2 regions of the Micromonospora sp. NPDC127501 genome follow, and region 2 is predicted to be linked to the other one. Evidence: predicted binding sites of a transcription regulator. Region 2 holds the regulator's gene; the other holds the start of a gene.
What was found. Region 2 encodes HspR, which represses chaperone genes until heat shock. Its sites were predicted from a motif close to TTGAGTNNNNNNNACTCAA; they were not measured.

Region 1: the regulator HspR is predicted to act here: its motif matches at 1,103-1,121, upstream of lon (endopeptidase La).

What each region holds. Positions count from the first base shown of each region.
Region 1 is NZ_JBEORJ010000016.1:76,264-90,683, forward strand. It holds gene ABTW72_RS29255 (sensor histidine kinase) at 1-49, shown strand, start outside; gene ABTW72_RS29260 (manganese catalase) at 134-1,003, shown strand; gene lon (endopeptidase La) at 1,140-3,470, shown strand; gene ABTW72_RS29270 (DoxX family protein) at 3,602-4,006, shown strand; gene ABTW72_RS29275 (right-handed parallel beta-helix repeat-containing protein) at 4,170-5,294, shown strand; gene ABTW72_RS29280 (DEAD/DEAH box helicase) at 5,390-7,123, opposite strand; gene ABTW72_RS29285 (hypothetical protein) at 7,229-8,158, opposite strand; gene ABTW72_RS29290 (sensor histidine kinase) at 8,291-9,445, shown strand; gene ABTW72_RS29295 (response regulator transcription factor) at 9,442-10,047, shown strand; gene ABTW72_RS29300 (low temperature requirement protein A) at 10,137-11,336, shown strand; gene ABTW72_RS29305 (2'-5' RNA ligase family protein) at 11,392-11,910, shown strand; gene ABTW72_RS29310 (UCP032817 domain-containing protein) at 12,388-13,005, opposite strand; gene ABTW72_RS29315 (ArsR/SmtB family transcription factor) at 13,183-13,926, shown strand; gene ABTW72_RS29320 (cytochrome P450) at 13,999-14,420, shown strand, end outside.
Region 2 is NZ_JBEORJ010000002.1:387,926-402,345, reverse strand. It holds gene ABTW72_RS05860 (ABC transporter) at 1-556, opposite strand, end outside; gene dnaK (molecular chaperone DnaK) at 777-2,645, shown strand; gene grpE (nucleotide exchange factor GrpE) at 2,694-3,449, shown strand; gene dnaJ (molecular chaperone DnaJ) at 3,535-4,716, shown strand; gene ABTW72_RS05840 (heat shock protein transcriptional repressor HspR) at 4,747-5,187, shown strand; gene ABTW72_RS05835 (hypothetical protein) at 5,324-5,515, shown strand; gene ABTW72_RS05830 (hypothetical protein) at 5,843-6,274, opposite strand; gene ABTW72_RS05825 (cation:proton antiporter) at 6,574-7,788, opposite strand; gene ABTW72_RS05820 (cation:proton antiporter regulatory subunit) at 7,794-8,294, opposite strand; gene ABTW72_RS05815 (epoxide hydrolase family protein) at 8,411-9,547, opposite strand; gene ABTW72_RS05810 (TetR/AcrR family transcriptional regulator) at 9,633-10,277, shown strand; gene clpB (ATP-dependent chaperone ClpB) at 10,363-12,954, shown strand; gene ABTW72_RS05800 (hypothetical protein) at 13,191-13,562, shown strand; gene ABTW72_RS05795 (DUF4178 domain-containing protein) at 13,795-14,373, shown strand.

The DNA.
Region 1 (14,420 bases), on a different contig from region 2:
TGGAGTGGCGCTGGAGGTGTTGCTGCCGATGGCTCGCCCGGTGCGTTGACCCGGGCGGGACATCGGTTGGCCCGCTCGGGTCATCGGGGCGGGAACGGCCTCGCTACCTGTTTACCGGTACCGAGGAGGTTGGATGTTCAGCCACGTCAAGGATCTGCAGTTCGAAGCCAAGCCGGACGGCCCGGACGCGGCGTTCGCCCGCCGTTTGCAGGAGGTGTTGGGCGGCAAGTGGGGCGAGATGACGGTCGCCAACCAGTATCTGTTCCAGGGTTGGAACTGCCGACTGCCCGGCAAGTACAAGGACCTGCTGCTCGACGTCGGCACGGAGGAGATGGGCCACGTCGAGATGATCGTCACGATGATCACCCGGCTGTTGGACAACGCGCCGCTGTCGCTGACCGAGGGGATCGCGGAGGACCCCGGAGGTGCCGCGACGTACGCCGGTGAGAACCCGGCGCACTTCATCCACGGCGGCGGCGGCGCCCTGCCCGCCGACTCCAACGGGGTGCCCTGGAACGGCGCGTTCATCACCGCCAGCGGCAACCTGTTGGCCGATTTCCAGCTCAACGTCACCGCCGAGGCGCAGGGTCGGCTCCAGGTCGCCCGGTTGTTCCACATGACCGACGACCCGGGCGTCAAGCAGATGCTGCGCTTCCTGCTGGCCCGCGACACGATGCACCAGAACATGTGGCTGGCGGCGATCGAGCAGCTCAAGGAGGACGGGCTGGAGGACATGCCGGTGCCGGAGGCCTTCCCGGACTCGGGCGAGTTCACCGAGGAGTACGGCTACACCTACCTGGGTTTCTCCTCGGGCACCGACGCCGCTCAGGGGCGCTGGGCGTCTGGTCCCTCGCCGGACGGCAAGGGCGAGTTCCGGTACGACGACAACCCACGGGCGAACGCGCCGGAGCCGGTGCTGCCTCCGGGTGACCCTCGCCTGTACGGCACCAACCCGGGGGTGGCCGGCTCGGTCGTGAACACGGTGAAGAGCAAGCTCACCTGAGGTGCCTCGTCGGGTCGCCCGCCGGTCCCGGGCGACCCGACGGACCGACCGGAAGAGTGGTCTGGGTCACAGATCGGAACAAGGGGAACGCTTTGTTACTTGAGTGAGACACGCTCAACTCAACGCGAGGTGTTCGATGGCAACTCTTCCGGTACTTCCCCTGACCGACGCCGTACTGCTGCCCGGCATGGTCATCCCGGTGACCCTCGACCCCACCACCCAGGCCGCGATCGACGCGGCGCGTGCGACCGGCGACCGCAAGCTGCTGGCCGTGCCGCGCATCGACGGCGAGTACGGCCCGGTGGGCGTGGTCGCCACCATCGAGAAGGTCGGCCGGCTGCCCGAGGGTGAGCCCGCCGCCGTCATCCGTGGCCTGTCCCGGGCCCGGATCGGCTCCGGCGTGCCCGGCCCCGGTGCCGCCCTCTGGGTCGAGGCGACCGAACTCGACGAACCCGCCTACGCCGGTCGGGCCCGGGAACTCGCCCGCGAGTACCGCGCCCTGGTGACCTCCGTGCTCCAGCAGCGGGGCGCCTGGCAGGTCATCGACGCGGTGGAGCGGATGACCGACCTCTCCGAGCTGGCCGACTCGGCCGGGTACGCGCCCTGGCTGACGCTGGAGCAGAAGACCGAGCTGCTCGCCGCGCCGGACGTCACCGCCCGGCTGGAGCTGCTGGTCGGCTGGGTGAAGGACTACCTGGCCGAGCAGGAGGTCACCGAGCAGATCAACAGTGACGTCCGCGAGGGGCTGGAGAAGTCCCAGCGCGAGTTCCTGCTGCGCCAGCAGCTCGCCGCGATCCGCAAGGAGCTGGGCGAGGACGAGCCGGACGGCTCCGCCGACTACCGGTCCCGCGTCGAGTCCGCCGAGCTGCCGGAGAAGGTACGCGAGGCGGCCATGCGTGAGGTCGGCAAGCTGGAGCGGGCCAGCGACGCCTCCCCGGAGGCGGGCTGGATCCGTACCTGGCTGGACACCGTGCTCGAGATGCCGTGGGGCACGCGTACCGAGGACAACACCGACCTGGCCGCGGCCCGGGCGGTGCTCGACGCCGACCACGCCGGCCTGTCCGACGTGAAGGACCGCATCCTGGAGTACCTGGCGGTGCGCAACCGGCGTGCCGAGCGCAACCTCGGTGTGGTCGGCGGTCGCGGCTCCGGCGCGGTGCTCGCCCTCGCCGGTCCTCCCGGGGTGGGCAAGACCAGCCTCGGCGAGTCCGTGGCGCGGGCGCTCGGGCGTAACTTCGTCCGGGTCTCGCTCGGCGGCGTTCGCGACGAGGCGGAGATCCGCGGGCACCGGCGCACCTATGTGGGGGCGTTGCCCGGTCGGATCGTCCGCGCGCTGCGCGAGGCCGGTTCGATGAACCCGGTCGTGCTCCTCGACGAGGTGGACAAGCTGGCCGCCGGCTACGCCGGTGACCCGGCCGCCGCCCTGCTGGAGGTGCTCGACCCGGCCCAGAACCACACCTTCCGGGATCACTACCTGGAGGTCGACCTCGACCTGTCCGACGTGCTCTTCCTGGCCACCGCCAACGTGGTGGAGTCCATCCCCGGCCCCCTGCTGGACCGGATGGAGCTGGTCACCCTGGACGGGTACACCGAGGACGAGAAGGTCTCCATCGCCCGGGACCACCTGCTGCCCCGGCAGCGGGAGCGGGCCGGGCTGACCGTCGACGAGGTCAGCGTCGCCGATGAGGCTCTCGCGCTGATCGCGGGGGAGTACACCCGGGAGGCCGGCGTCCGGCAGCTCGAGCGGGCCCTGGCCAAGATCCTGCGCAAGGTGGCGGTGACGCTGGCGACGGATCCGACGCCGGCACGGGTGGGCACCGACAACCTCACCGGTTACCTGGGTCGGCCGAAGTTCACCCCGGAATCGGCCGAGCGCACCGCCGTGCCCGGCGTGGCCACCGGTCTGGCCGTCACGGGCGCCGGTGGGGACGTGCTCTTCATCGAGGCGACCAGCATGGAGGGCGAGCCGGGGCTGACCCTGACCGGCCAGCTCGGTGACGTGATGAAGGAGTCGGCGCAGATCGCGCTCTCCTACCTGCGCTCCAACGGGCGGCGGTTCGGCATCGACCCGAACGCTCTCGCGGGACGCCGGATCCACGTCCACTTCCCGGCGGGCGCGGTGCCCAAGGACGGCCCGAGCGCCGGCATCACCATGGTCACGGCCCTGGCGTCGCTGGTCACCGGTCGCCCGGTCCGCCCCGAGTTCGGGATGACCGGTGAGGTGACGCTCTCCGGTCGGGTGCTGCCGATCGGTGGGGTGAAGCAGAAGCTGCTCGCCGCGCACCGGGCCGGCCTCACCGAGGTGATCATCCCGGCGCGCAACGAGCCCGACCTGGACGACCTGCCGACCGAGGTGCGCGAGGCGCTGACCGTGCACACCCTGGCCGACGTGGCCGACGTGCTCGCCCTGGCGCTGCGCCCGGCCGATGTGAAGACGCTGGACGGTCCGGCGCTCTTCGCGGTCTGACGCTCCGACCATCCGGGCCCCCGCCGTCTTCCGACGGCGGGGGCCCTTTCGGTACGCGGGGGACGGTCTACTGTCTCGTCTGCACCGTCAACAACCTCTCCGCCGCGAGGCGGCCCCCTGGAGGAACCCCCGTGAACGTGGTGCTCTGGATCATTCAGATCCTGCTCGCCGCCGTCTTCGCCGGCGTCGGGCTGGCCAAGCTGAGCCAGCCCAAGGAGAAGTTGCGCGACGTGATGCGGTGGGTGGACCCGGTGCCGCCGTCGCAGGTCAAGTCGCTCGGCGCGGTCGAGCTGCTGGCCGCCGCCGGGCTCGTGCTGCCCGCCGCCACCGGCATCGCCACAGTGCTCACCCCGCTCGCCGCCGTCGGGCTGGTCATCGTCATGATCGGCGGCATCCTGGTGCACCTGCGTGCCCGCGAGCAGCAGACCACCCAGGACGGGCGTCGCACCGAGATCCAGGGCGCGGTCGCCTGCGCGGTGCTGCTCGTCCTCGCCGCAGTGGTGGCCTGGGGCCGTTTCGGCCCCTACGCCCTCTGATCCGCGTCGGCCAGCACGCGACAATGCACAGTAGAGTCTGCCCGCCGCTCGAGGTGGCACTCAACGGGGGAGAGGTATGGAACCGATCGTGAGCGCACCTGGTGCGGTACCACCGGCAGTGCCACAACGGTCAGATCCAACGGGCCGACGGTTGGGACGGCGGGTGCTCTTCGCTGGCGGCGCGGGCGCCGCGGTGGCGACGACGGTGGCCACCCTCGCCGGTGCCGAACAGGCGGGATCACCGCCGGTCACGACCGTCCGGGAGGCGCCGCTCAGCCTCCGGGACCCGCGGGTCGGCTGCCGGCTCGACGGCAGTGACGAGTCGGACAAGGTCACCACCGCGCTGAACCTGCTGCCGGCCGGTGGCGGCGAGATCTTCCAACCGGTCGGCGCACTCGGTCTCGGATCGGAGGTCCGCTTCCCGACGAATGTGACCTGGACCGGCGAGAACATCGGCGCGGCGATCATCCAGCCGGCCCCGGGCTACACCGGTCGTCTGGTCTCGAGCGGTAAGTACAACCAGATCTCCAACGTGCACTTCTACGGCATGCGGACCTCCGACGTGCTGTTGACCATCCGCGGCCCCCGGTCGACCTTCCACCACCTGCACTTCGGCAACTCGGGCAGCCACGCCATCGAGTTCCTCGGCAAGGACGCGGACACCAGCGCCCACGCCAACAAGATCACTGATATCAACATCGAGGACTGCCTCGGCGTCGGCATCCTCGTCAACAAGGTCGCGTACGACAACGAGTTCCTCAACGTCTGGGTCGGTGAGTGCCAGACCGGGATACGGCTGCTGGACAGCGCCTGCTTCTTCGACAATCTGCATGTCTGGGGTTGCCGGGGCAACGGCGTGGAGCTGCGCGAACCCGCCCATCGAAACATCTTCCAGAACGTCTACCTGGAGTCGAACGGCACGAGTGGCACCGGCAGCGGCGCCGACCTGCGGCAGGTCTGGGGGACCCAGTTCATCGGCGGCCGGCTGTGGCGCAACGCCACCAACGGCATCGAGGTCACCTCAGCCGGACGTACCCGGATCATGGGGCTGGACATCCACGACAACGGCGCGAACGGGATCCTCGGCCGTGACGCCGACATGTGCCAGGTGATCGGCAACCAGTTCTACGACGAGGCGACGCCCCGCCGCCAGGACCGACCGATCATGACGGTCGGCACCAGCAACAACTGGATCGTCACCAACAACGTGATGCGGGCGTTCGACCACCGGTCCGGTGGCGCGTCGCTGGCCGGGGCCAACAACGTGGTCAACGGGAACATCGGCTAGCACCGGCGGGCGGCGGATATCGCGGTTCTCCCGCCGCCTCGCCGGGCAGTGGCGCGTCGGCGACCGTCGTACTCCGGCGGTCGCCGACGGCGCGCTCAGCGCTCGTCGCCGCCGCGGTCGCGGCGCACGGTGGCCTTGCGGCCCTTGATCGTGCTGGAGCGCAACCCGGAGATGACCTCGTCGGCCACCCCCTGGGGCACCTCCACCAGTGAGAACCGGTCGGCGATCTCGATCGAGCCGATGTCCCGGCCGCGGATGCCCGTCTCGCCGGTGATCGCGCCGACCAGATCCTGCGGGCGCACCCCGGCGCGTCGACCCAGGCCGACGAAGACCTGGACGGTGTTGCCACCGCCGGAACGTGGCCGGCCCCCGCCCCGCCGGTCGCCGCCCCGGCCGCCGGCCTCCGGTCGACCCTCGCGCGGCCCCCGGACCGGAACCTGCGGGATCTCCTCCTCGTCGTCGGAGCCCGGCGACGTCACCTCGTGGGCCAGCTTCACGGCGGCGAGGGCGACCTCCATCAGGTCGAACTCGTCGGTCAGCGTCTCCACGATCACCCGGAACGGGTCGAGGTCGTCCTCCAGCAGGCTCTCCCGCAGAGCCGCCTGGGTCAGCTCCAGCCGCCGGGTGCGCATGTCGGCCACGGTGGGGATCTTGTCGATGGTGATCCGCTGGCCGGTCACCCGCTCGATGGTCTTGAGCATCCGGTGCTCACGCGGCTCGGCGAGGGTGATCGCCACGCCCTCGCGGCCAGCCCGACCCACCCGACCGATCCGGTGCACGTACGACTCGGGGGCGGACGGCACGTCGTAGTTGACCACGTGGGTCAGCTGCTCGACGTCCAGCCCACGGGCCGCCACGTCGGTGGCCACCAGCAGGTCGGCGGTGCCCGACCGCAGCCGGCCCATGACCCGGTCGCGCTGCTCCTGGCTCATGCCACCGTGCAGCGCCTCGGAGCGGTAGCCCCGACCGTTCATCGTCTCGGTCAACCGGTCGACCTCTTCCCGGCTGCGGCAGAACACGATCGCCGCGGTCGGGGACTCCACGTCCAACACCCGACCCAGCGCGGCCGGCTTGTGCGCCCGGGTCACGATGTACGCGCTCTGCCGCACCCGGGGCGCCTCACCCGCGACCTGCTGCTCCCGGCCGATCTCGATCCGTACCGGTTCGCGCAGGTGCTGGCGGGCCATCCCGTCGATGCGCGAGGGCATGGTGGCCGAGAAGAGCACCGTCTGACGCTGCGCCGGCGCGTGCTCCAGGATCGCCTCGATGTCCTCGGCGAAGCCCATGTCGAGCATCTCGTCGGCCTCGTCGAGCACCACCGTGGCCAACCCACCGAGGCGCAGGGTGCCCCGGGCGATGTGATCGAGGGCACGGCCCGGGGTGGCCACCACCACGTCGACTCCGCTGTCCAGTGCCCGCAACTGCCGCCCGATCGGCTGCCCACCGTAGATCGGCAGCACCCGCGCGCCCAGGTCCTTGCCGTAGCGGTGGAACGCCTCGGAGACCTGTACCGCCAGCTCCCGGGTCGGCACCAGCACCAGTGCCACCGGGTCGCCGCCCTGGCGGTGTGCCGCCATGAGGTTCAGCAGCGGCAGCGCGAACGCAGCCGTCTTGCCGGTGCCGGTGGCCGCCTGACCCAGCAGGTCCCGACCCTCCAGCAGCGGTGGGATAGCCTCGCGCTGGATGGGGGTCGGCTCCTCGTACCCGAGGGCGGCGAGCGCGCCCAGCAGCTCGGCGCGGAGCCCGAGCTCGGTGAAGGCGCTCACCTCGTCGGTGCCGTCGGGGGTGGCGTCGATCGGTGCGTCGTGCTGTGCAGGTGCGGAACTCATGTGCCAAGCCTTTCATCACGCCGTCCGGGCCGTTGCGGCGACCGCCACAAGAGCTGTCCCCGAGCCCGTGCTGCGGCTGTCCCGCGACCCCGACGGCGGCCTCGATCAGGCGTCGGTGGTCAGGATGGCCAGCACCATCACCGCGGCCAGGGCCACATCGAGCACCGCGCAGAACTCGGCGTAGCCGCGCGGCACCACCCGGCGGTTGCGGTGGTGCGCCAGGTCCCAGCCGGCGTGCGCCAACCACCCGAACGCCACCATCCACTCGGCGGTCCGCCCGCCGACCATCACCGCGACCAGCGTCAGGGCGACCCAGGCGACCAGACCGGCGAGTTGGGTGGCGAGCACGCCCCGCCCGCCCAGTGTGCGGCGGGCCACGCCGATCAGCAGGTAGCCGCCGGGCAGCACCAGCATCGTCCACGGGCTGAGCACGCCCGGGTCGACCCACATGTCCACCGTCACCAGCAGCGCCAACCCGGCCGGCCAGCGGTGGGCGAGCGCCACCACGACCCGGTGTCGGCGTACCGGCGCCGACGCCTCGTGCCGGTGTCGGAGGGCCACCAGCACCATCGCCGGGATCATCAGCAGGTGACCGCCGAGCAGCAGCGCGTCGGCGTCGATCAGACCGGCCCGGAACGGCACGAGCAGCAGCAGGAACGGGACGTACATCGCGGCGGCCATCTCGCCGACCGCGTGCCAGCGATGCGCCCGGTAGCGCATCCCCACCGTCATCCCGACGGTCATGTTGGTAGCCATCACCAGTGCGGCGACCTCCGGCCGGGCCAGCGCGTCGACGACGCCCAGAGCGGTGCCGGCCAGCTCCCACAACGGCCCGAGCAGCAGCATCCCGGCGACCATCGCCAGTGCCATCTCGCCCAGGTGCCACAGCAGCCGCCGTCTGCTGCTGGCCGGTGCCGCGGCGACCGGTGCCGCCGTGGTCCGTGTCGGGGCCGAGGGGGTCGGCTCGTCGGTGTGCAGGGGCGCGGGCGACGGTACGGCGGTGAGGCTGTCCGCGTACATCCGGGTGTTTTCCATGCCTCGACCCTGCCGGTGACCCCGGTGTGGGCGGCAGATCCGTTCGTCACGGGAAAACGGTGCGGACCGCACGGCCCGACCGTGACAGTTCGCATGGGTGGACCGTGCGCCGGGCGGTCCTAGGATCGGTGCGTGGCGAGCGAGGCGGTGACTCCCCGGGCGGACCGCCGGCTGGGTCGCGCCCGGCGGGCGACGCTGGTGTCGCTGGCCACCGGCGTCTGGGCGAGCGTCCTGCTGCCGGCGGTCGGCCTGACCCGCGAGCCCGACCCGGGCCGGGTGACACTCGGCGCGGTCGGCATCCTCGCCTTCGTGCTCGCCCAGACCGTCGTGCTGTACGCGGCCGTGACGCCGTGGCTCGAGCCGCGCTGGCGGCGTCGGGCCGAGCTGAGCCTGGTCGGGGTGGCGGTGTTGACCGTTCCGCTGGTGGGTCCGGTGGCAGCGGGCAGGTGGCCGACCTGGGCCTGGCTCGGTGCGGCGCTGATCGGCATGACGCCGCTGCTGGTGCGGTGGCGGGCCGGGCTGGCGGTCGCGGTCGGCGTCCTGGCGGTGGCGGTCGCGGTGGCCTGGTGGACCGGCGGTTCCGTTCCGCGCCACCTCGCCGTGACCGGGGGGATCGGCGCGGCAGTGGCCGCCGTGAACGGGTTCCAGGTCTGGTTCTGGGACCTGCTCGTGGAGGCCCGGCAGGGTCAGGCCGCCCAGGCGCGGCTGGCCGCCGCCGAAGAGCGGCTGCGCTTCGCCCGCGACGTGCACGACGTCCTGGGGCACCGCCTCACGGTGATCGCGTTGAAGGCCGAACTCGCCGCCCGGCTCGCCCCGGTCGACCCGGAGCGGGCCGGGAGGGAAGCCGCCGAGGTCCAACGGTTGGCCGCCTCCGCGTTGAGCGAGGTACGGGAGACCGTGCACGGCTATCGGGCCGTCGACCTCGACGAACAGCTCACCGCGGTGGTGGGGGTGCTGCGCTCCTGCGGGGTTCGGTGCACGGTTCTGCCACTGCCGGCGGACCTGCCGCAGCCCGCCGCCATCGAGCTGGCGGCGGTGCTGCGCGAGGCGAGCACCAACGTGCTGCGGCACAGCCGGGCCGACTGGTGCCGGATCCGCATCGATCGGGAGGATGACGTGGCCAGGATGACGGTGGCCAACGACGGCGCCGACGACCGCGGCCCGGACGCGCACAGCCACGGCCTGCGCGGGCTGGCCGACCGGCTCGCCGCTGCCGGGGGCGAGTTGCGGGTACGCCGGGAGGACGCGGTCTTCACCCTCGAAGCCACAGTGCCGGCGCCGTCGTGATCCGCGTCCTGCTCGCCGACGACGAGGACCTGATCCGGGTCGCCGTCGCCGCGCTGCTCGCCCTGGAACCGGACATCGAGGTGGTGGCACACGCCGCCGACGGGAAGGCGGCCGTCACCGCGGCACTGGCGCACAGCCCGGACGTGGCCGTGGTGGACCTGGAGATGCCCGGCCTGGACGGCATCGCGGTAGCCGCCGAGCTGACCCGGGTCCGACCCGACTGCGCGGTGGTCGTGCTGACCGGCCACGGTCGTCCCGGGCACCTGCGTCAGGCGTTGACCGCCGGTGCCCGGGGGTTCCTGCCCAAGGGTTCGCCGGGTGGGGCGCTCGCCGACGTGATCCGCCGGGTGCACGCCGGAGGTCGTTACGTGGACCCTTCGCTGGCCGCCGACGCGTTGACACTGCCCCCGTGCCCGCTGACCCCTCGGGAGTTGGAGACGCTACGGCTGGTGGAGGTGGGTGCTCCGGTCGCGGTGATCGCCCGTCGGGTACACCTGTCCACCGGAACCGTGCGCAACCATCTCTCCGCCGCCGTGCAGAAGCTCGGTGCCGCCGACCGGGCCGAGGCGGTGCGCACCGCCCGGGACAACGGCTGGCTCTGAGCATCCTCAGCAGCGGCGCCGCGCATGATCCACTCGGCTTCAGGGCTGGCTCTGCTCCTCGTTCCCCGCCCGGCTGTCAAGATGGACAAATGCCCAGGAAAGTCGCAGCGGGTCCGGTCGACCCGGTGCGCTCCAGCGCCGTCGAGCTGTTCTTCGACCTCGTCTTCATCTTCACCCTCGGACGTCTGTCGGCGACCCTGGTCGAGGAGCCCAGCCTGCTCGCCGACGCGCAGGCCGTGATCTTCCTGCTCGCCTTCTGGTGGATCTGGTACAACACCAACCTGGCCACCGACAGCCTCGACTGTGAACGACCCACGGTGCAGATTCTGATCATCTGCGTGATGCTCGGCAGTCTGCTGATGTCCATCAACGTTCCGGACGCCTTCGGTGACCAGGCCTTCGTCTTCGTCAGCGCGTACCTCGGGATCCACCTCGGCCGTACCCTGGTCATGGCACTCTACCTGCGCGGCACCCCGGCCTGGCGTCGGCCGGTCCGGGGAATCGTCTGGTACCTGCTGTCCGGGACGGTCTGGTTCGCCGGGGCGGCGGCCGGCGGCGACGAAACCCGGGTCCTGCTGTGGGCTTGCGCGCTGGCGATCGACTACTCGGGGCCGGTCCTGGGGTGGCCGGTTCCGGGGCTCGGCCGGGCGCGAGCCAACGAGTGGCACCTCTCGGGCGAACACCTCAACGAGCGGTACCGGCAGTTCATCATCCTGGCACTCGGCGAGACGATCCTGGCCACCGGCAACTTCTACCGGCTGTCGCCGCGGGATCTGGCGGACACCACCGCATTTCTGCTCACCTTCTGGACGGTGGTGTTCCTCTGGTGGACCTACTTCTACCGCACCACGAGCAGCCTCGCCGTGAAGATCGATACCGCAGCGGACCCGTACCGGCTCAACCTGCGGGCGAGCTACACCCACCTGGTGATGGTGGCCGGCATCCTGCTCACCGGCATCGGCGGCGAGTTGATGCTCAAGGAGCCCGACGGGCAGCGGTCGACCGGCAACGTCGTGGCGATCCTGATCGGACCGCTGACCTTCCTCGTCGGGCGGATGATCTTCGAGATCTGGGTGTTCGGTCGCCTGACGAGGCACTGCCTCGCGGCCGTGGTGGCGTGCCTGATCCTGAGCCCCGTGGCGACGCGGCTCCCACCGCTGGCGGTGGGCCTGCTGGGTGCGGCCACCATCACCGCCGTCGCCATCTTCGACCTGGCCCACCGGGCCCGGATCGCGGGTGAGGTCAACCCGGTGTCGGGCGGGGACGGCCACCGCCGCCACCCGGCGTGACGCGGCGGCGCCGATCCGAGGAGGGTGGCGTGGAGCGTCCGGCTAGCGTGGGCGCGTGCGTACGGTGGAACTGGTCTGCTCACCCGGCCTGGAGATCGCGGTCCGGGCGGTCTGGGACCGGCTGGCGGCCGCCGGGCTGCCCAGCCTGGCCCGCAACGTCCACCCGACCAACCGGCCGCACCTCACCCTCGCCGCCGTCGACGAGTTCCCGCCGGGGGCGGAGCACCGTCTGGCCGACCTGTTCGACGCCGCGCTGCCGGTGCCGGTGGCGCTCGACCGGGTCGTCGTGCTCGACGGCAGCGCCCCACTGGTCTGGCTCGTCCGACCCACTCCGGGGCTGACCGCGCTGCATGCCGCCGTCTGGGACGTTCTCGCCGAGGCCGACGGACATCGCCCGTGGCACGCGCCCGACGCCTGGGTGCCGCACCTGAGCCTGGCTCTGCGGTTCCGCAACGCGGACCTGCGGTTGGCCCGTGCCGTCGCCGGTGGGCAGCGCCCGACGGGGGCTTTCGACGCCGCCCGCAGCTACGACGGCACGGACCGGTCGGTGACCTCGCTGACCCGGCACCGCTGATGTCAGCGCCGACGAGCGACATCAGGGATCATGGTTGCCATGGATGGTCTGGGAACTGAGTGGGTCACCATCGCGGCCTATGCGAACACCCGGGGCTGCCTGCAGCCGATGGCCGCCGTACGCGCTTGACTACGTGATCGGGGCATCGACTGGATGCCCTTCGAGGCGAACGCGATTTCCGTCAGTCTGGCCTGTGGCGTCGGCGATGACGGTCGATGGCACGGCTGGGTCGGCATCCGAGTCCAGGCTGTTGCACTACGGAGACTAGGCCTGCACCCTGACCAGCCGACCGCGACGGTCACCGGCCCGAGCCCGCCGGAGTGGTGGCATGCGGCAGCAGAATGGCACGCCCGGTAGGCCGCAGCGCAGACCGTTCCAGGTGGCCGGGCCGGATGTCGGGGGGCGTCCGTGGCTTCCGCGCCCGTGCCAGTGTCAGCGTGCCCGGCAAGGCGAGCAGGCTTGACAGTGGCCGGAACCTCAGTTGCTGCCGTCGCCGCCTCCGCCATCGACCCCGCCGCCACCGCCGCCCGCACCGCCGGCGTAGCCGTGGCGGCCGTCGACGAAGGGCAGGTCGCCGCGAACGCCGGCTGGTTTGGGCCGCTTGCCCGGCCCGGCGAGATGTTGCAGGCAGACCCGGCCGGAGACCGGGAAGCACTCGCCACGGCCTCCGCAGTCGGCCAGGTAGCGGTTGCCATCGTGGATGTGCAGTTCCTGGTCCACCCGGAACAACAGGGGAAGGCCGGTAGGGCCGCACCCCTCGTCCCGCCGACCGTGGCCCAGCGTGGCGAGCAGGAGAGGCCCGCGACTGGCGTCGGTCGTGTCGCCGCTCCTCGCGGACGTCGGTCGGTGATGCGTAGAGCGCCCGAACGCGGCGTCGCAGAAGGTGGCGTAGTCCCGCGCATGGAGGGTCAGCTCCTGCCACAGATCGTCCACGACCACCGAGGGCATGGACAGCTTCGCGCTGGGCTGGCGGGCGATGATCCGGAACCACTGCCGGGTCGCGGTCTCGACGAGAACGAGGTCGTCGTCGCTGAGATGGGGATACCGATTTCGTAGATGTTGACGTCCGCTGGCAGGAAACCGCAGGTCGGACACGGCGCGGAGTCGGCGAGGGGTGCGGTCGCTTCTGAACTTCGTCCAGATCATCCGGTTACTTCTATCCGCCCGGGGTGCAGGCGCTAAGGCCTCGACTTGCCGAAGTGGCGCCGCGGCTCCTTCAGAGTAGGGCAGTAGGCAAGCAGGCCGGCCTGCCCGCTTTCCTAGACTGGGGCGATGAACGTTGGCACCGACGGTCGGGGGATCGCCGAGCTGGCGGCCCTGCTGGCCGACGGCACGCGTGCCGGGATGTGCCTGGCGCTGCTCGACGGGCGGGCGTGGACCGCCGGCGAGCTGGCCCGGCGCGCCGGTGTCGCACCGTCGACGGCCAGCGACCACCTCACCCGACTCGTCCGCGGTGGGCTGCTCGTCGAGGAACGGCAGGGCCGGCACCGTTACCTGCGACTGGCCGGGCCGTCGGTGGCTCAGCTGATCGAGGACCTGGCCGGACAGGCCCCGGCCACGCCCACCCCGACCGGGTCGCTGCGCGCGACGACCGCCACCGCTTCCCTGGCGTACGCCCGGACCTGCTACGACCACCTCGCCGGACGGCTGGGCGTGCTGATGTACGACGCGCTGCTGGCCGAGCGCCGGCTCGACCGGTCCAGCGGGTTGGCGCTGACACCCGACGGGTGGGCCTGGGTGGCCGGGTTGGGCGTACCCGTGGAGGTGCTGCGCGCCGCCCGCCGCCCGGTGGTCCGCGACTGCCTGGACTGGACCGAACGCCGCCCGCACCTGGCCGGAGCGCTCGGCGCGGCACTCTGCCGCCGCTTCACCGACCTGGGCTGGATCAGTCCGGGCGCCGGCCGCGTCGTCCGTCTCACTCCCACCGGTCGCCCCGGCCTGGCCGCGGCACTGTCCATCCCCGAACACACCCTCGACCCGCCGGCAGCCCCGCCGCCCACGAGTGGCCGCGCCTGACCGGCGAGCAGCAGGCGACCGGGGCGGGATCGTTCGGTGTGGGGCGAACGGTTCACGCCCTACGGTCGGGCGGTGACTGACAACTGGCCGCACATCGCGCCCGCCCCGGGAACACCGGCGTGTGGGCCGCCCTCGTTCGAACCGGAACGCGGTTGGTGGGTGACCCGGCACGCCGACGTGCGGGCGGCGCTGACCGACCCGGTGTTCCAGGTGCCGGCCGTCGACACCGGTCCGCCCGGCACCCTCGCCTGGCTGCGCGCCACTGTCAGCCGGTTCAGTCCACCGTCACGGCACGCCGAGCGGCGGGCGGTCGCGGTGCGGGCGATGGCCGCGCTGGACCCGGACGACCTGCGACACGACGCGGCACGGCTGACCGCTGCCGTTCTCGACCACGCCGGCGACCGCGTCGACGTGATGCGGGAACTGGCTCGGCCGGTTCCGCTGCGGGCGTTGGCCGATCGCCTCGGTTTCGCTGACCCGGCAGCCGCCGGGAC
Region 2 (14,420 bases):
CGACGACCGAGTCGATGTCGGGCGCGTCGAGGAAGGCCAGCCCGGCGGGCAGGGCCGGGGCGGTGACGAGGTGCAGGGCGCGCGGATCGTCGCTCGGCTCGGTGGTGCGGGTCAGCCCGGGCAGGAGGTCACCCTGCCGGAACCAGGCCGCGTCGGACGGGTTGCAGACCAGCACCGGGGAGCGGGTGGTCGGCCGGAGCACGCCGGCGGCGCTGACCCGGGCCTTGACCAGGCTGTTGACCAGGGTCGACTTACCCGCGCCGGTGGAGCCGCCGACCACCACGAGCAGTGGGGCGTCCAGCCGGGCGAGCCGGGGCAGCAGGTAGTCGTCGAGTTGGTCGGTGAGTGCCGCGGCGGTGTGCCGGGCAGAGTTGGCAGAGGGCAGCGCGAGGGGATACCGGGTCGCGCCGATCGCCTCCCGGAGGCCCGACAGTGCGCCGGGGAGGCTGTCGTCCCCGGTGGTGGCGGGCGGCTCCTCCGCGGCGTCCGGCGGGTCGGTACGGGCTGCGACGGCGGGCGCACCGGAACTGGTGGCGGGATCGCCGTGCGTCGTCACCGCTAAAGCGTGCCCGACCGATGCAAGGGAAGACAACCGGACGGTAATAACGGCTGGGTTGCGTCGGGTTGACTCAAGTCAACTTGACGATTGGCCAACGCGTGGCACTATTGAGTCAAGTTCACTCAACTTGTGGTGGGGCCCGCTGCGGGCGGTGCTCGCCAGCAGCCCACGGGCGACGCCCGTCACCTGCACAACCTTACGAAGCGAGGAAGCGAAGATGGCACGTGCGGTCGGTATCGACCTCGGCACGACGAACTCCTGCGTCAGCGTTCTCGAGGGCGGTGAGCCCACCGTCATCGCCAACGCTGAGGGGTCGCGGACGACTCCTTCGATCGTCGCGTTCGCCCGTAACGGCGAGGTGCTCGTCGGTGAGGTCGCCAAGCGCCAGGCGGTGACCAACCCGGACCGGACGATCCGTTCGGTCAAGCGGGAGGTCGGCACGAACTGGTCCGTCGACATCGACGGCAAGAAGTACACCCCGCAGGAGATCTCGGCCCGGACGCTGATGAAGCTCAAGCGGGACGCCGAGGCGTACCTGGGTGAGCAGATCACCGACGCGGTGATCACCGTTCCGGCCTACTTCAACGACAGCCAGCGCCAGGCCACCAAGGAGGCCGGTGAGATCGCCGGCTTCAACGTGCTGCGGATCGTCAACGAGCCGACCGCGGCCGCCCTGGCGTACGGGCTGGACAAGGGCTCCAAGGAGCAGACCGTCCTGGTCTTCGACCTCGGCGGCGGCACCTTCGACGTGTCGCTGCTGGAGCTGGCCGAGGGCGTCATCGAGGTCAAGTCGACCAGCGGTGACAACCACCTCGGTGGCGACGACTGGGACCAGCGGATCATCGACCACCTGGTCAAGACGTTCCGTGGTGAGCACGGCATCGACCTCGGTCAGGACAAGATGGCCCTCCAGCGGCTCCGTGAGGCCGCCGAGAAGGCCAAGATCGAGCTGTCCGCCGCCACCACCACCAACATCAACCTGCCGTACATCACCGCCGGCGCGGCCGGCCCGCTGCACCTCGACGTGACGCTCAGCCGCGCCGAGTTCCAGCGGATGACGCAGGACCTGCTGGACCGTTGCAAGGGCCCGTTCGAGCAGGCCGTGAAGGACGCCGGGATCAAGATCTCCGACGTCGAGCACGTCATCCTGGTCGGCGGTTCGACCCGGATGCCCGCCGTGACCGACCTGGTCAAGCAGCTCACCGGTCGCGACCCCAACAAGGGCGTCAACCCGGACGAGGTGGTCGCCGTCGGCGCCGCTCTCCAGGCCGGTGTGCTCAAGGGTGAGGTCAAGGACGTCCTGCTGCTCGACGTGACCCCGCTGAGCCTGGGCATCGAGACCAAGGGTGGCATCTTCACCAAGCTGATCGAGCGCAACACCACCATCCCGACCAAGCGTTCCGAGGTCTTCACCACGGCGGACGACAACCAGCCGTCGGTGCTGATCCAGGTGTTCCAGGGTGAGCGGGAGATCGCGGCGTACAACAAGAAGCTCGGCACCTTCGAGCTGACCGGCCTCCCGCCGGCGCCGCGCGGCGTGCCGCAGATCGAGGTCGCCTTCGACATCGACGCCAACGGCATCGTCAACGTGCACGCCAAGGACCTGGGCACCGGCAAGGAACAGAAGATGACGATCACCGGCGGCTCCTCGCTGCCGAAGGACGACATCGAGCGGATGCGCCGGGACGCCGAGGAGCACGCGGAGGAGGACAAGCGCCGCCGCGACGACGCCGAGACCCGCAACGTGGCTGAGGCGCTCCAGTGGCAGACCGAGAAGTTCCTCGCCGAGAGCGGCGACAAGCTGCCCGGTGAGAACCGCGAGCAGCTCAATGAGGCGCTCGGCGAGCTGCGTGGCGCCCTCGGCGGTCAGGACATCGAGAAGATCAAGTCGGCGCACGAGAAGCTGGCTCAGGTCTCCCAGCAGGCCGGTTCGCTGCTCTACTCGTCTCAGGCCGAGCAGGGTCAGCAGCCGGGTGGCGAGCCCGGCCCGGGTGCGACCGGCGCGACCGGTGCGACCGGCGCGCAGGCCGGCGGCTCCGACGACGTGGTCGACGCGGAAATCGTGGACGAGGACGGCAAGAAGTGACCGTCGGCCTCCGACACGTTTCCACCGCGAAGGGGATGAGGTAGCCGCATGACGCAGAAGCCACGAGCCGCCGACCCGGGCGACACCGGGTCGACGCCGGGTGGCTCCGCGAACACGGAGCCGACCGGCGACGGGGAGCGGGTCGTCATCCGCAACAACCGCAAGCTCGTCGACACCGCCGAGCCGGAGGGGACCGCCGCCGACGCGGAGAGCGGTGTGCCGGCCGAGGGTCTGGTCGAGGACGCCGAGGTCGTGGTCGACGAGATCGAGGTCGAGGTCAACTCCACCGACGGGCCGGAGCCGTCCGGTCCGCCGGTGGTGGACGCCCCGGCGCAGCCGGTGGACGGCGGCGGCGCGGGCACCTCGCTCGGCGCCGAGCTGGAAGCGCTCCGGGCCGACCTTGACGAGCGGACCAGGGACCTGCAGCGGGTGTCGGCGGAGTACGCCAACTACCGCAAGCGGGTCGACCGTGACCGCAGCCTCGTACAGGAGCAGGCGACCGGCTCGGTGTTGGCCGCGCTGCTGCCGATCCTGGACGACCTGGACCGGGCCCGGGAACACGGCGACCTGGTCGGGCCGTTCGGCACGGTGGCGGAACAGCTCACCACCGCGCTGGGCAAGTTCGGCCTGAACGCCTTCGGCGAGCAGGGCGACCCGTTCGATCCGACCCGGCACGAGGCGGTCGCGCACCAGACCTCGGCCGACGTCAGCGAGCCGACCTGCGTACAGGTCATGCGACGCGGCTACCAGCTCGGTGAGCGGCTGCTGCGCCCCGCGCTGGTCGCGGTCGCGGATCCGGAATAGTGCCAGACAGTGACCGGGCCGTCCCGCCCACCGTTCAGCGGTGGGCGGGACGGCCGGGCCACCAGGGTCGGAAGGAGGTGGACCGGTGAGTTCGAAGGACTGGATCGAGAAGGACTTCTACGCCGTGCTCGGCGTGGACAAGGCCGCCTCCGCGGATGACATCAAGAAGGCGTACCGCAAGGTGGCCCGGGAGTCGCACCCGGACCACAACCCGGGCGACCCGAAGGCCGAGGAGCGGTTCAAGGCCGCGTCCGAGGCGTACAACGTGCTGTCGGACAGCGGCCGCCGTCGCGAGTACGACGAGATGCGTTCGCTCTTCGGCTCGGGCGCGTTCCGGCGCAACGCCCGGGGTGGGGGTCAGCCGGGCGGCATGCCGTTCGACGTCTCCGACATGTTCGGCGGCGGCGCGGGCGGTGATCGTCGCTTCGGCGGCGCCGGCTTCCAGGACCTGTTCAGCTCGATCTTCAGCGGCGGTCAGGCCGGTGGGCAGGCCGCACCGCGCGGTCCGGCCCGTGGTCGGGACGTGGAGACCGAGGTGGCGCTGGACTTCGGCGACGCGGTGCGCGGAGTGACGCTGCCCCTGACGCTGCGCGCGCCGGGAGTCTGCGACACCTGCCACGGCAACGGGGCCAAGCCCGGCACCCAGCCGCGTACCTGCCCGGTCTGTCATGGCGCCGGCGTGACCACCCGCAACCAGGGGTCGTTCAGCTTCTCCGAGCCGTGCCGCAACTGCCAGGGCGTCGGCACCGTGGTCGAGGAGAAGTGCCCGGAGTGCCACGGCAGCGGCGGTGTCACCAAGACCCGCACCATGAACGTGCGCTTCCCGGCCGGTGTGGCCGACGGTCAACGGATCCGGCTGGCCGGGCGTGGCGAGCCGGGCGAGCGCGGTGGCCCGGCTGGCGACCTCTTCGTGCACGTCAAGGTTCGGCCGGACGAGCTGTTTGGGCGTACCGGGGACGACCTGACGCTGACCGTGCCGGTCACCTTCGCGGAGGCCGTGCTCGGCACGGACCTGAAGGTGCCCACGCTCGACGGCGCTGTGACCCTGCGGGTGCCGCCGGGGACGCCGAGCGGGCGGGTGCTGCGGGCCCGGGGCAAGGGTGTGGTCCGACGCGACGGGCAGGCCGGTGATCTGCTGGTCACGCTGGACGTGGTGGTGCCGGCCCGGTTGTCGGACGAGGCGCGCACGGCGCTGGAGTCGTTCGCCGAGCAGACCCCGCCGGCGGCCCGGGAACATCTCGACGCACGGGTGCGTCGAGTCAGTTAGTCCGGTGGAATGGACGCGGAGGTGAGCGGGATGTCGGGCGAGTTCCTCGGTTCGGGCGACCCTGCCTACGAGGCCAAGGTGCTGATGATCTCGGTAGCGGCACGGATGGCGGGGATGCACCCGCAGACCCTGCGCCAGTACGACCGGCTGGGGCTCGTGCAGCCCGGCCGAGCCGCTGGTGGCGGGCGTCGCTACAGCGTCCGCGACGTGGTGCTGCTGCGCGAGGTGCAGCGGCTCAGCCAGGACGACGGGATCAACCTGGCCGGCGTCAAGCGGATCATCGGCCTGGAGCGGCTGCTGGAGCAGGCGCAGCAGCGGGTGGCCCGGCTGGAGGCGGAGCTGGACGCCGCGTACCGCCGGGTGGCGGAGCTGGAGTCGTTGGCCCGCTTCCCGGGCCGGGATCTGGTGCCGACCAACCGCACGTCCACCGCCCTGGTGGTGTGGCGTCCCCGCCGGACGCCCGATCGCTGACCTGCCACTCACCCGGATCTGTCTTCTCGGCCCGGACCGCGCTGGATTCCCGGCGCGGTCCGGGCCGCTTCGGTTAGCCTGTCGATACGGGTCCAATCGGCTTAATCCGGACCTACCGGCATGGCGAGGGGGAGCGATGGCGGAACCGGCGAAGAAAGTGGCCCAGCAAACCGAGGACCGGTTGGAGAACCTGGCCGAGACCGTCCGCGAGAAGTTCGACAAGGTGACCGAGGGAAAATACCGGGACCGGATCGTCGCGGGCCGGTTCGCCGAGGACGGCGACGCCGGCGAACGGGACCGAGCCGAGACGGAACGCAAGCAGGACTGACCGGTGACCGACGTGCGGGCCGGGACCCACGGGGGGTCCCGGCCCGTTCGCCGTAATCGGGGGTCCCAGCCAGCGGCCGTAAGCGGGGTGCCAGCCCGTTCGCCGTTGTCGACTGCGGACCGGTGGCGCCGCTTCCTGGGTGCCAGGCCGGCGCGCAGGTCCTTTCGAGCTGAATCGTTTACGACATCACGTCACACCGCTGCTTCGACCGACCTCGACCGATCCTGGCCGGGCCGGGCGTGAATCGTTTGCGACATCAGCTCCAAAGGGCCGCGAACAGCAACGCCACCCCCGCGGCCGCTGGCCGAGGGAGCCGCCTGAGCGGTCTCAGCCGAGGCGGCGGTTCTCGCGGACCAGGCCGCCTTCGCACCAGTCCCGGTAGACGAAGAGGTCCGGTCGGGCCAACAGCACCCGGCCGTTGTGCGCCCAGACCTTCATCAGCTCGTCGCCGTCACGCTCGGCCTGTTCGACGAGCTTGCGGAAGCGCCGCTTGGGGTGGGCGCGGAAGTTCGTCCGGATGCCGTCGGCCGCGTAGATGTAGAGGCAGTGCAGCGCGAAACGCCGGGCCGGGCAGGTTGGATCCATCGCTAACTCGAAGAGCGTCAAGACCAGCCGGTCGCCGGAGACCAGCAGGTCCCAGTCGGGTGGCATCGAGGCCAACGGCACCGAATCGGGCTTGTACGCCCAGGCTCGCAACTCCGCCGGAGTCGGATCGACGGGGTTGGCGAAGCCGTGGAACGTCGACTCCTGCACGCTCACCGGCCAACCTTCCGCTCTCGCCCGCGTTTGGCAACGCTGCCTGCGGACCCTGGCTGCTGGGGCGAAACGGTAACCCGCCGTCGGGTGCTGCGGTAGTACCCGTGGGGAGCAATTCCGCAACCGTTGGCACGGACGGGTCCATTGCATCGACAGGGCAGCCGATGATGCTCCTATGACAATCCATGTTGGACGTCCCGGGGACTGGGACCGCGACCGCGCCGTCGAGCGGACCGCGCAATTGCTCGCCCACGAGGGCGTCGTACTCGTCGCCGCGCGCTCCGATGAAGATCAGGTGGAGGTCAGTGCATTGAGTCGACGACCGGGATCGGCTCCCGCCGTTGGGCCGCCGCGCGGTTGCGCAGCCACCGCTTGAACCACGGGAAGTCGGGCAGTCGGGCCAGGATCGGACCGGTCACCACGGTGATCAGGACGTACGTCGCGGCCAGCGCTGCCAACCGCGGCTCGACGCTCCCGGCAGCCACCGCGAGACCGGCGATGACGATGGAGAACTCACCTCGGGGTACGAGTGCCAGGCCGGCCCGCCATCGACCAGGTTCCGCGATGCCGACCCGGCGGGCGGCGAGGTAGCCGGTCAGCGTCTTCGTCGCCATGGTGACCACTGCCAGCGCGAGCGCCGGCAGCAGCACCGGCGGGATGTCCCGTGGGTCGGTTACCAGGCCGAAGAAGACGAAGAACACCGCCGCGAACAGGTCCCGCAGCGGCGAGAGCAACTCGGTCGCGTGGTGCGCCACCGGGCCGGAGAGCGCGATGCCGACCAGGAACGCGCCGACCGCCGCCGACACCTGGAGCTTCGCCGCGAGCCCGGCGATCAGCAGGGTCAGACCGAGTACGCCGAGCAGCAGCGCCTCCGGGTCCTTCGCCGACAGGGCGGAGGAGATGAGGTGGCCGTACCGGATGGCGACGACCAGCACGAGCAGCACGGTGCCCACCGCGACGGCGAGTGCGATGCCGCCACCGAGCAGGCCGGTGCCGGCCAGCACGGCGGTGACCAACGGCAGGTAGAGCGCCATCGCCAGGTCCTCGATCACGAGGACCGACAGGATCACCGGGGTTTCCCGGTTACCGAGTCGTCCCAGGTCGGCAAGGACCTTGGCGATCACGCCGGAGGAGGAGACCCAGGTGATGCCGCCGAGCACCAGGGCGGCGACCCAGTCCCAGCCGAGCAGCAGGGCGAAGGCCGCACCGGGCAGCGCGTTGAACACGCCGTCGATCAGCCCGGCGGGGGCCGCCGACCGGAGGTTGCCGACCAGTTCGTTGGCCGAGTACTCCAGGCCGAGCATCACCAGCAGCAGGATGACGCCGATCTCGGCGCCCACCGCGAAGAACTCCTCGCTGGCGGCGAGCGGGAGCAGCCCACCGTGCCCGAAGGCCAACCCGGCGAGCAGGTAGAGGGGGATGGGTGACAGGCCTACCCGGCGGCTCAGCCGACCGAGGACGCCAAGCAGCAACAGCAGCGCGCCGACTTCGACGAGCAGAGTGGTGGAATCGTGCATCCGCCTCAGCCGTCCGGGTCACTGTCGGCGAGGATGGCGGACACGCCGTCGAGACCTCTACGGGTCCCGACAACGACCACCACATCGCCGGCCGCGAAGCGGAAGGAGGGGAGTGGAGAGACGATCACTTCGCCTTCACGCAGTACAGCCACGATGGAGGCGCTGGTGCGGGTACGCGCCTTGGTGTCCCCGAGCTTCCGGTTGACGTACGGGGAACCGGCCGTGATGGCGATCTGCTCGGTGAGCAGACCGGCGGCCTGCTCGCGGAGCCCGGAGAGTTGGCCGAGCATCAGCGACGCGCCGAGGATGTCGGCCAGAGCCTCGGCCTCGTCGTCGGTCAGCGGAATGTCCGACTGGCAGGCGTCGGGGTCGTCGGGATCGTAGAGAACGAGATCACGGCGACCATTGCGGTGGGAAACGACGCCCAGGCGACGTCCGGACTCCGTCACCAGATCGTGACGTACCCCGATCCCGGGTAAGGCGGTCTGCTCGACACGTACTCGCACCCTCCAAGGCTACCGCTTTGTGAACAGAGCGCAGATCTTGGAGGTACAGCCCTCCACGAACCGACGTCGGCGCCCGCCCCGGTCGAGCGGAGCGGGCGGGCACCGATCAATTCGCGTCAGCGGAGGCTGGCGAAGAACTCACGGATGTCGGTGACCAGCACCTCGGTGGCCTGGTGGGCCGCGTAGTGGCCGCCGACGTCGCCCCGGCCGTCGACGTCGGTCTCGTACGCCGTCCACCGGACGATGTTCGCGTGGTCCCGCTCGGCGAAGCGGCGGATGGACTGGAAGTCGCCGGGGAACATGGCCAGCGCGGTCGGAACGGTGGTCGGCTCGGTCGGCGGCTCGCCGGCGTGTGCGTCCTCCCAGTAGAGCCGGATCGCCGAGGCGGCCGTGCCGGTGAACCAGTAGAGCGCCACGTTGGCCAGGATGAAGTCGGCGTCCAGGCTCTCGTCGAAGAGCTGGGCGTTCCAGGCGAGCAGCCCCACCGGCGAGTCGGCCAGCGCGAACGCCAGGGTCTGCGGCTGCTGACTGTGCACCTGGTTGAAGGAGAACTTGTTCTCGTAGAACCACTGGAGGTGCCCGAGGGCGGCCTGGTCGGCCTCGGAGAGCCCGGCGAACTCGGCCGGGTCGCCGGAGGGAAACGAGAAGAGTTGGGTGACGTGTACGCCGAGCACCCGCTCCGGATCGACCCGGCCCAGCTCCGGCGCGATCATCGAGCCGGCGTCGTTGCCGACCGCGCCGTAGCTGTCGTACCCCAGGCGGTTCATCAGCTCGGCCCAGGTGCGGGCGATGCGGAACCGGTTCCAGCCGGCGCCGCGGGTCGGGCCGGAGAAGCCGAAGCCCGGCAGTGACGGGACGACCACGTGGAAGGCCGGCGCGTCCGGGTCGGCCGGCTCGGTGAGCGGGACGATCACGTCGAGGTACTCCAGCACCGAGCCGGGCCAGCCGTGGGTGAGCACCAGTGCCGTGGCGTCCGGCCGGGACGACCGGACGTGCAGGAAGTGGATCTGCTCGCCGTCGATCTCGGTGACGAACTGCGGGTGAGCGTTCAGGCGGGCCTCGACGGCACGCCAGTCGAACCCGCCTCGCCACCGGTCGGCGAGGGTGCGCACCCGGCCGGTGCTCATTCCGTACGAGTCGCCGGTGCCGGGCAGGTCGGCGGGCCAGAGGGTGCGGTCCAGCCGGGCGGCCAGGTCGTCGAGGGCGGTCTGCGGGATCTCGGCGCGGAACGGACGGATCGCGGTGTCGCTCATGCTGGAACTCCTTCGGAACGGAATGTTTCGTTCTGCAACCACCATAGCAGAGCGGAACGATCCGTTCCACTGTTAGGCTGGAGGCATGTCAACGACTTCCGGCAGGACGCTGGGCGGTCGCCGCGCCCAGGCCGCCCGCAACGACGAGGTAATCCTCGAAGCCGCACGCGCCGTCTTCCTCGACGACCCGAAGGCCCCGATCGCCGCCGTCGCGGAGCGTGCGGGCGTCGGCATCAGCGCCCTCTATCGGCGCTACGCGGGCAAGGAGGACCTGCTGCGCCAGCTCTGCCACGACGGGCTGCGCCGGTACGTCGCGGAGGCCGAGACCGCCCTCGACGAGCCGGACGACTGGGCCGCGTTCACCGGCTTCCTGGCGCGGGTGGTCGACGCCGACGTGCACTCGCTCACCGTCCACCTGGCCGGCACCTTCACCCCGACCGAGGAGATGGGCCGGGACGCGATGCGCGCCGGTGAGTTGGCCGCCGCCCTGGTCGACCGGGCCCGCGCCAGCGGGCGGCTGCGCCCCGACGCCGTCGTACACGATCTGGGGTTGTTGTTGGAGGCGTGCGCAGCGGTCCGCGTACCCGATCCGGAGCGGACCCGCCAACTGCGCCGCCGGCAGCTCGCGGTCCTGCTGGCCGGCCTGTCGTCGGTGCCGGACGCGGACCCGCTGCCCGGCCCGCCCCCCGCAGCCGGCGAGTTCGACTGGCGGTGGCGGCGCCGGGAGTGATGGGCGTCACGCGCTAAGGTTGAGCGGAATACGCTCAACTCTGGTTGTGTCCAACCCAATGGACAACGCCGATCCGGGGGAGCCCATGAACACCGAAAGACTCACCACCAAGAGCCGCGAAACCATCACGGGCGCTGTCGCGCTGGCCAACCAGCGTGGTCACGCCACCGTGGAGCCCTGGCACCTGCTCCTGTCACTCCTGGACACCGACGGCTCGACCGCCACCGGCCTGCTGCGCGCCGTCGGGGCCGACCCGACCGAGCTGCGCCAGGCCGCCCAGCGCGCGGTCGACAACCTGCCGGCCGCGCGCGGCTCCAGCATCGCCGAGCCGACGTTGGCTCGGGAGTTCGTCAACGCCATCGGCGCCGCCGAGCAGATCGCCCGGCCGCTGGGCGACGAGTACACCTCCACCGAGCACCTGCTCGCCGGCCTGGCCCGGGTGGGCGGAGCGGTGTCCGGCGCGCTGAAGACCGCCGGTGCCACCGAGGAAGCCCTGGTCGCCGCCTTCCCGACCGTTCGCGGTGGGGACCGTCGGGTCACCACCGCCGACCCCGAGCAGACCTACCAGGCCCTGACCAAGTACGGCGTCGACCTCACCGCCAGCGCCCGGGACGGCAAGATCGACCCGGTCATCGGCCGGGACTCCGAGATCCGTCGGGTCATCCAGGTGCTCTCCCGGCGTACCAAGAACAACCCGGTGCTGATCGGTGAGCCCGGCGTCGGCAAGACCGCGATCGTCGAGGGCCTGGCCCAGCGGATCGTCACCGGCGACGTGCCCGAGTCCCTGCGCGACAAGAAGCTGATCTCGCTGGACCTCGGTGCGATGGTCGCCGGTGCGCAGTACCGGGGTCAGTTCGAGGAGCGGCTGAAGTCCGTTCTGGAGGAGATCAAGAACTCCAACGGGCAGGTCATCACCTTCCTCGACGAGTTGCACACCGTGGTCGGCGCCGGCAAGGGCGAGGGCTCGATGGACGCCGGCAACATGCTCAAGCCGATGCTGGCCCGTGGTGAGCTGCGGATGGTGGGCGCCACCACGCTGGACGAGTACCGCGAGCACATCGAGAAGGACCCGGCGCTGGAGCGCCGTTTCCAGCCGGTGCTCGTCGGTGAGCCGACCATCGAGGACACCATCGGCATCCTGCGCGGGCTCAAGGAGCGCTACGAGGTGCACCACGGCGTACGGATCACCGACGCCGCGCTGGTCGCCGCCGCGACCCTCTCCGACCGTTACATCACCGACCGGTTCCTGCCGGACAAGGCGATCGACCTGGTCGACGAGTCCGCGTCCCGACTCCGGATGGAGATCGACTCCCGTCCGGTCGAGGTGGACGAGATCGAGCGGGCGGTCCGCCGGTTGGAGATCGAGGAGATGGCCCTGGCCAAGGAGCCGGACGCCGCCTCCGCCGAGCGGTTGGAGCGGCTCCGCAAGGAGTTGGCCGACAAGCGCGAGCAGCTCACAGTGCTCTCCGAGCGCTGGCAGACGGAGAAGAGTCACATCACCAAGCTCTCCACCGCCAAGGAGGAGTTGGAACGCCTCGGCGGTGAGGCCGAGCGGGCCGAGCGGGACGGCGAGCTGGAACGCGCCGCCGAGCTGCGCTACGGCCGGATCCCCGCCCTGAAGGTCGAGCTGAAGCAGGCTGAGGAGGAGCTGGCCCAGCTCCAGGCCGACGGCGCGATGCTCAAGGAGGAGGTCGGCGCGGACGACATCGCCGCGGTCGTCGCCTCCTGGACCGGCATCCCCGCCGGCCGCCTGCTGGAGGGTGAGACGGCCAAGCTGCTGCGGATGGAGGAGTCGCTGGGCGGCCGCGTGGTCGGCCAGACCGAGGCGGTCGGCGCGGTCTCCGACGCGGTACGCCGTGCCCGGGCCGGTATCGCCGACCCGGATCGCCCGACCGGCAGCTTCCTCTTCCTCGGCCCCACCGGCGTCGGCAAGACCGAGCTGGCCAAGGCTCTCGCCGAGTTCCTCTTCGACGACGAGCGGGCCATGGTCCGCATCGACATGAGCGAGTACGGCGAGAAGCACTCGGTCGCTCGCCTGGTCGGTGCCCCGCCCGGCTACGTCGGTTACAACGAGGGCGGTCAGCTCACCGAGGCGGTGCGCCGACGGCCGTACTCGGTGGTGCTGCTGGACGAGGTGGAGAAGGCCCACCCGGACGTCTTCGACGTGCTGCTCCAGGTGCTCGACGACGGCCGGCTCACCGACGGCCAGGGCCGCACCGTGGACTTCCGCAACGCCATCCTGATCCTCACGTCCAACCTCGGGTCGTCGGTGATCAGCGACCTGACGCTCGCCGACGAGCAGCGCCGGGAGGGCGTGCTGGCCGTGGTCCGTTCGCACTTCAAGCCGGAGTTCCTCAACCGGCTGGACGACATCGTGGTCTTCGCCTCGCTGCGCGGGGACGACCTGCGCTCCATCGTCGACATCCAGTTGAACCGGATGCGGCGGCGGTTGGCCGATCGCCGGCTGGGTCTGGAGATCACCGATGCCGCCCGGGACTGGCTGGCCGAGCACGGCTACGACCCGATCTACGGTGCGCGTCCGCTCCGTCGCCTGGTCCAGACCGCAATCGGAGACCAACTGGCGAAGGCCCTCCTGTCCGGCCAGATCCGCGACGGCGAAACGGTGAAGGTGGACCGCGCCACCGACACCAACACCCTTTCCGTAACCGCCGCCTGATCCGTCGCACCCGGGCCGATCCCGCCTCGCAGGCGGGGTCGGCCCGAGCCGTTTCTCCGCTCCCACCGGAGGCCCGCCAGGACGCTCCGTAACTGCCGCATCACCTGACAATCGACCCCACCATCTGGCGCCTGAACACGGTGACCGTGTCAGGAGAGAGTCCGCTCATGGCGCAAACCTCTTGATTAACGGGGTGGAGTGGGTGCGGACGGGGAAAGGGTGGAGGCATGTTTGGGATGCGGAAGGCTTGGGAGCGCGAATTGGGCGCCGCCGTCGACGAGTTGGTGGCGGCTGACACGCTCGCCTTTGGTGGGGTGGGGATCGCGGGCACGCTGTTGCCGGTGACCGAGGCGTACCACCGGGTCGAGGCCGCCCTCGGCGACCACCCCGAGGAGGTACGCCGCCAGCTCGACCGGGTGCTGGCCGACGGCACACCCGCCGGCCGGGCGTACGCGGCCACGCTGCTGGAGCGGGTCGACCCGGAGGCGGCCCGGGCGGCCTGGACGTCGCTGCGGGACGACCCGAGCGAGTTCACCACCTTCGTCGGCTGCGTGATGGACCGCGAAACCCTGGGCACCTACGCCAGTCGGCGGCTCGCCGCAGCATGATCCATTCGCCGGTCGGTGCCACCCGATTGGTCGTGCCGATCGCCGACGACGCGCCGGACGTTGCGAGCTCTGAGCCCGCCGACCGCCGCGCCGCGTCCGACCGGCCCGCCGCCGACGCCACCGGAGGACGCACCCGACGGCCTCCGTCAGCTGAGCTGTCGGCCACAGCGCGGGCCTTCCCGGTGCCGAAGGTTGTTACCGTCTGCGCCGACGTACCTGGGGAGGTGGTCGGGTGGACGCGCTGGTGACGTGCCTGGTGGCGGCTGTTGCCGTACTCGCGGTGGTAGTGGTCGTCGTGCGGGTCCGCCGACGGCCGTCGGGCCGGCCCGACGGCCAGCCGGCGGAGCCACCGCGCGGCGGCCCGCTCCGCCTGACCCCTGGCGACCGCGTGCGGATCCGCGAGCGGGAGTACGCGGTGAGCGCCACGATCCGTCTGGTCGAGGGCGACTGGAGTTGGGTGCAGCACCTCCTCGACGACGACTCCGGCACCCGTCACCGGCTCTCCGTGGAGGACGGCCCCGAACTCGAGCTGGTGTTCTGGACCGCCGAACCGGGCGCCACCGTCACCCCGGGCGCCCCGACCATCGAACTCGGCGGGCGGCGCTACACCTGGGCCGAGACCGGGCAGGCGCGTTACACCGCCACCGGAGAGACCGAGTTGCCGTCGGCCGGGACGATGCGCTACCACGACTACCAGTGCGGTGGCGCCGCGCGGCTCTCCTTCGAGGCGTACGGCGAAGAGGGTTGGCGGGTCGCCCGCGGTGACCTGCTCGACCCCGCCGACCTGACGATCCGTCCGCCCCGTGCCTGAGGCCCGCTGAGCCGGACCGGGCGGACGCGCCGGGCTCGTCACGGCAT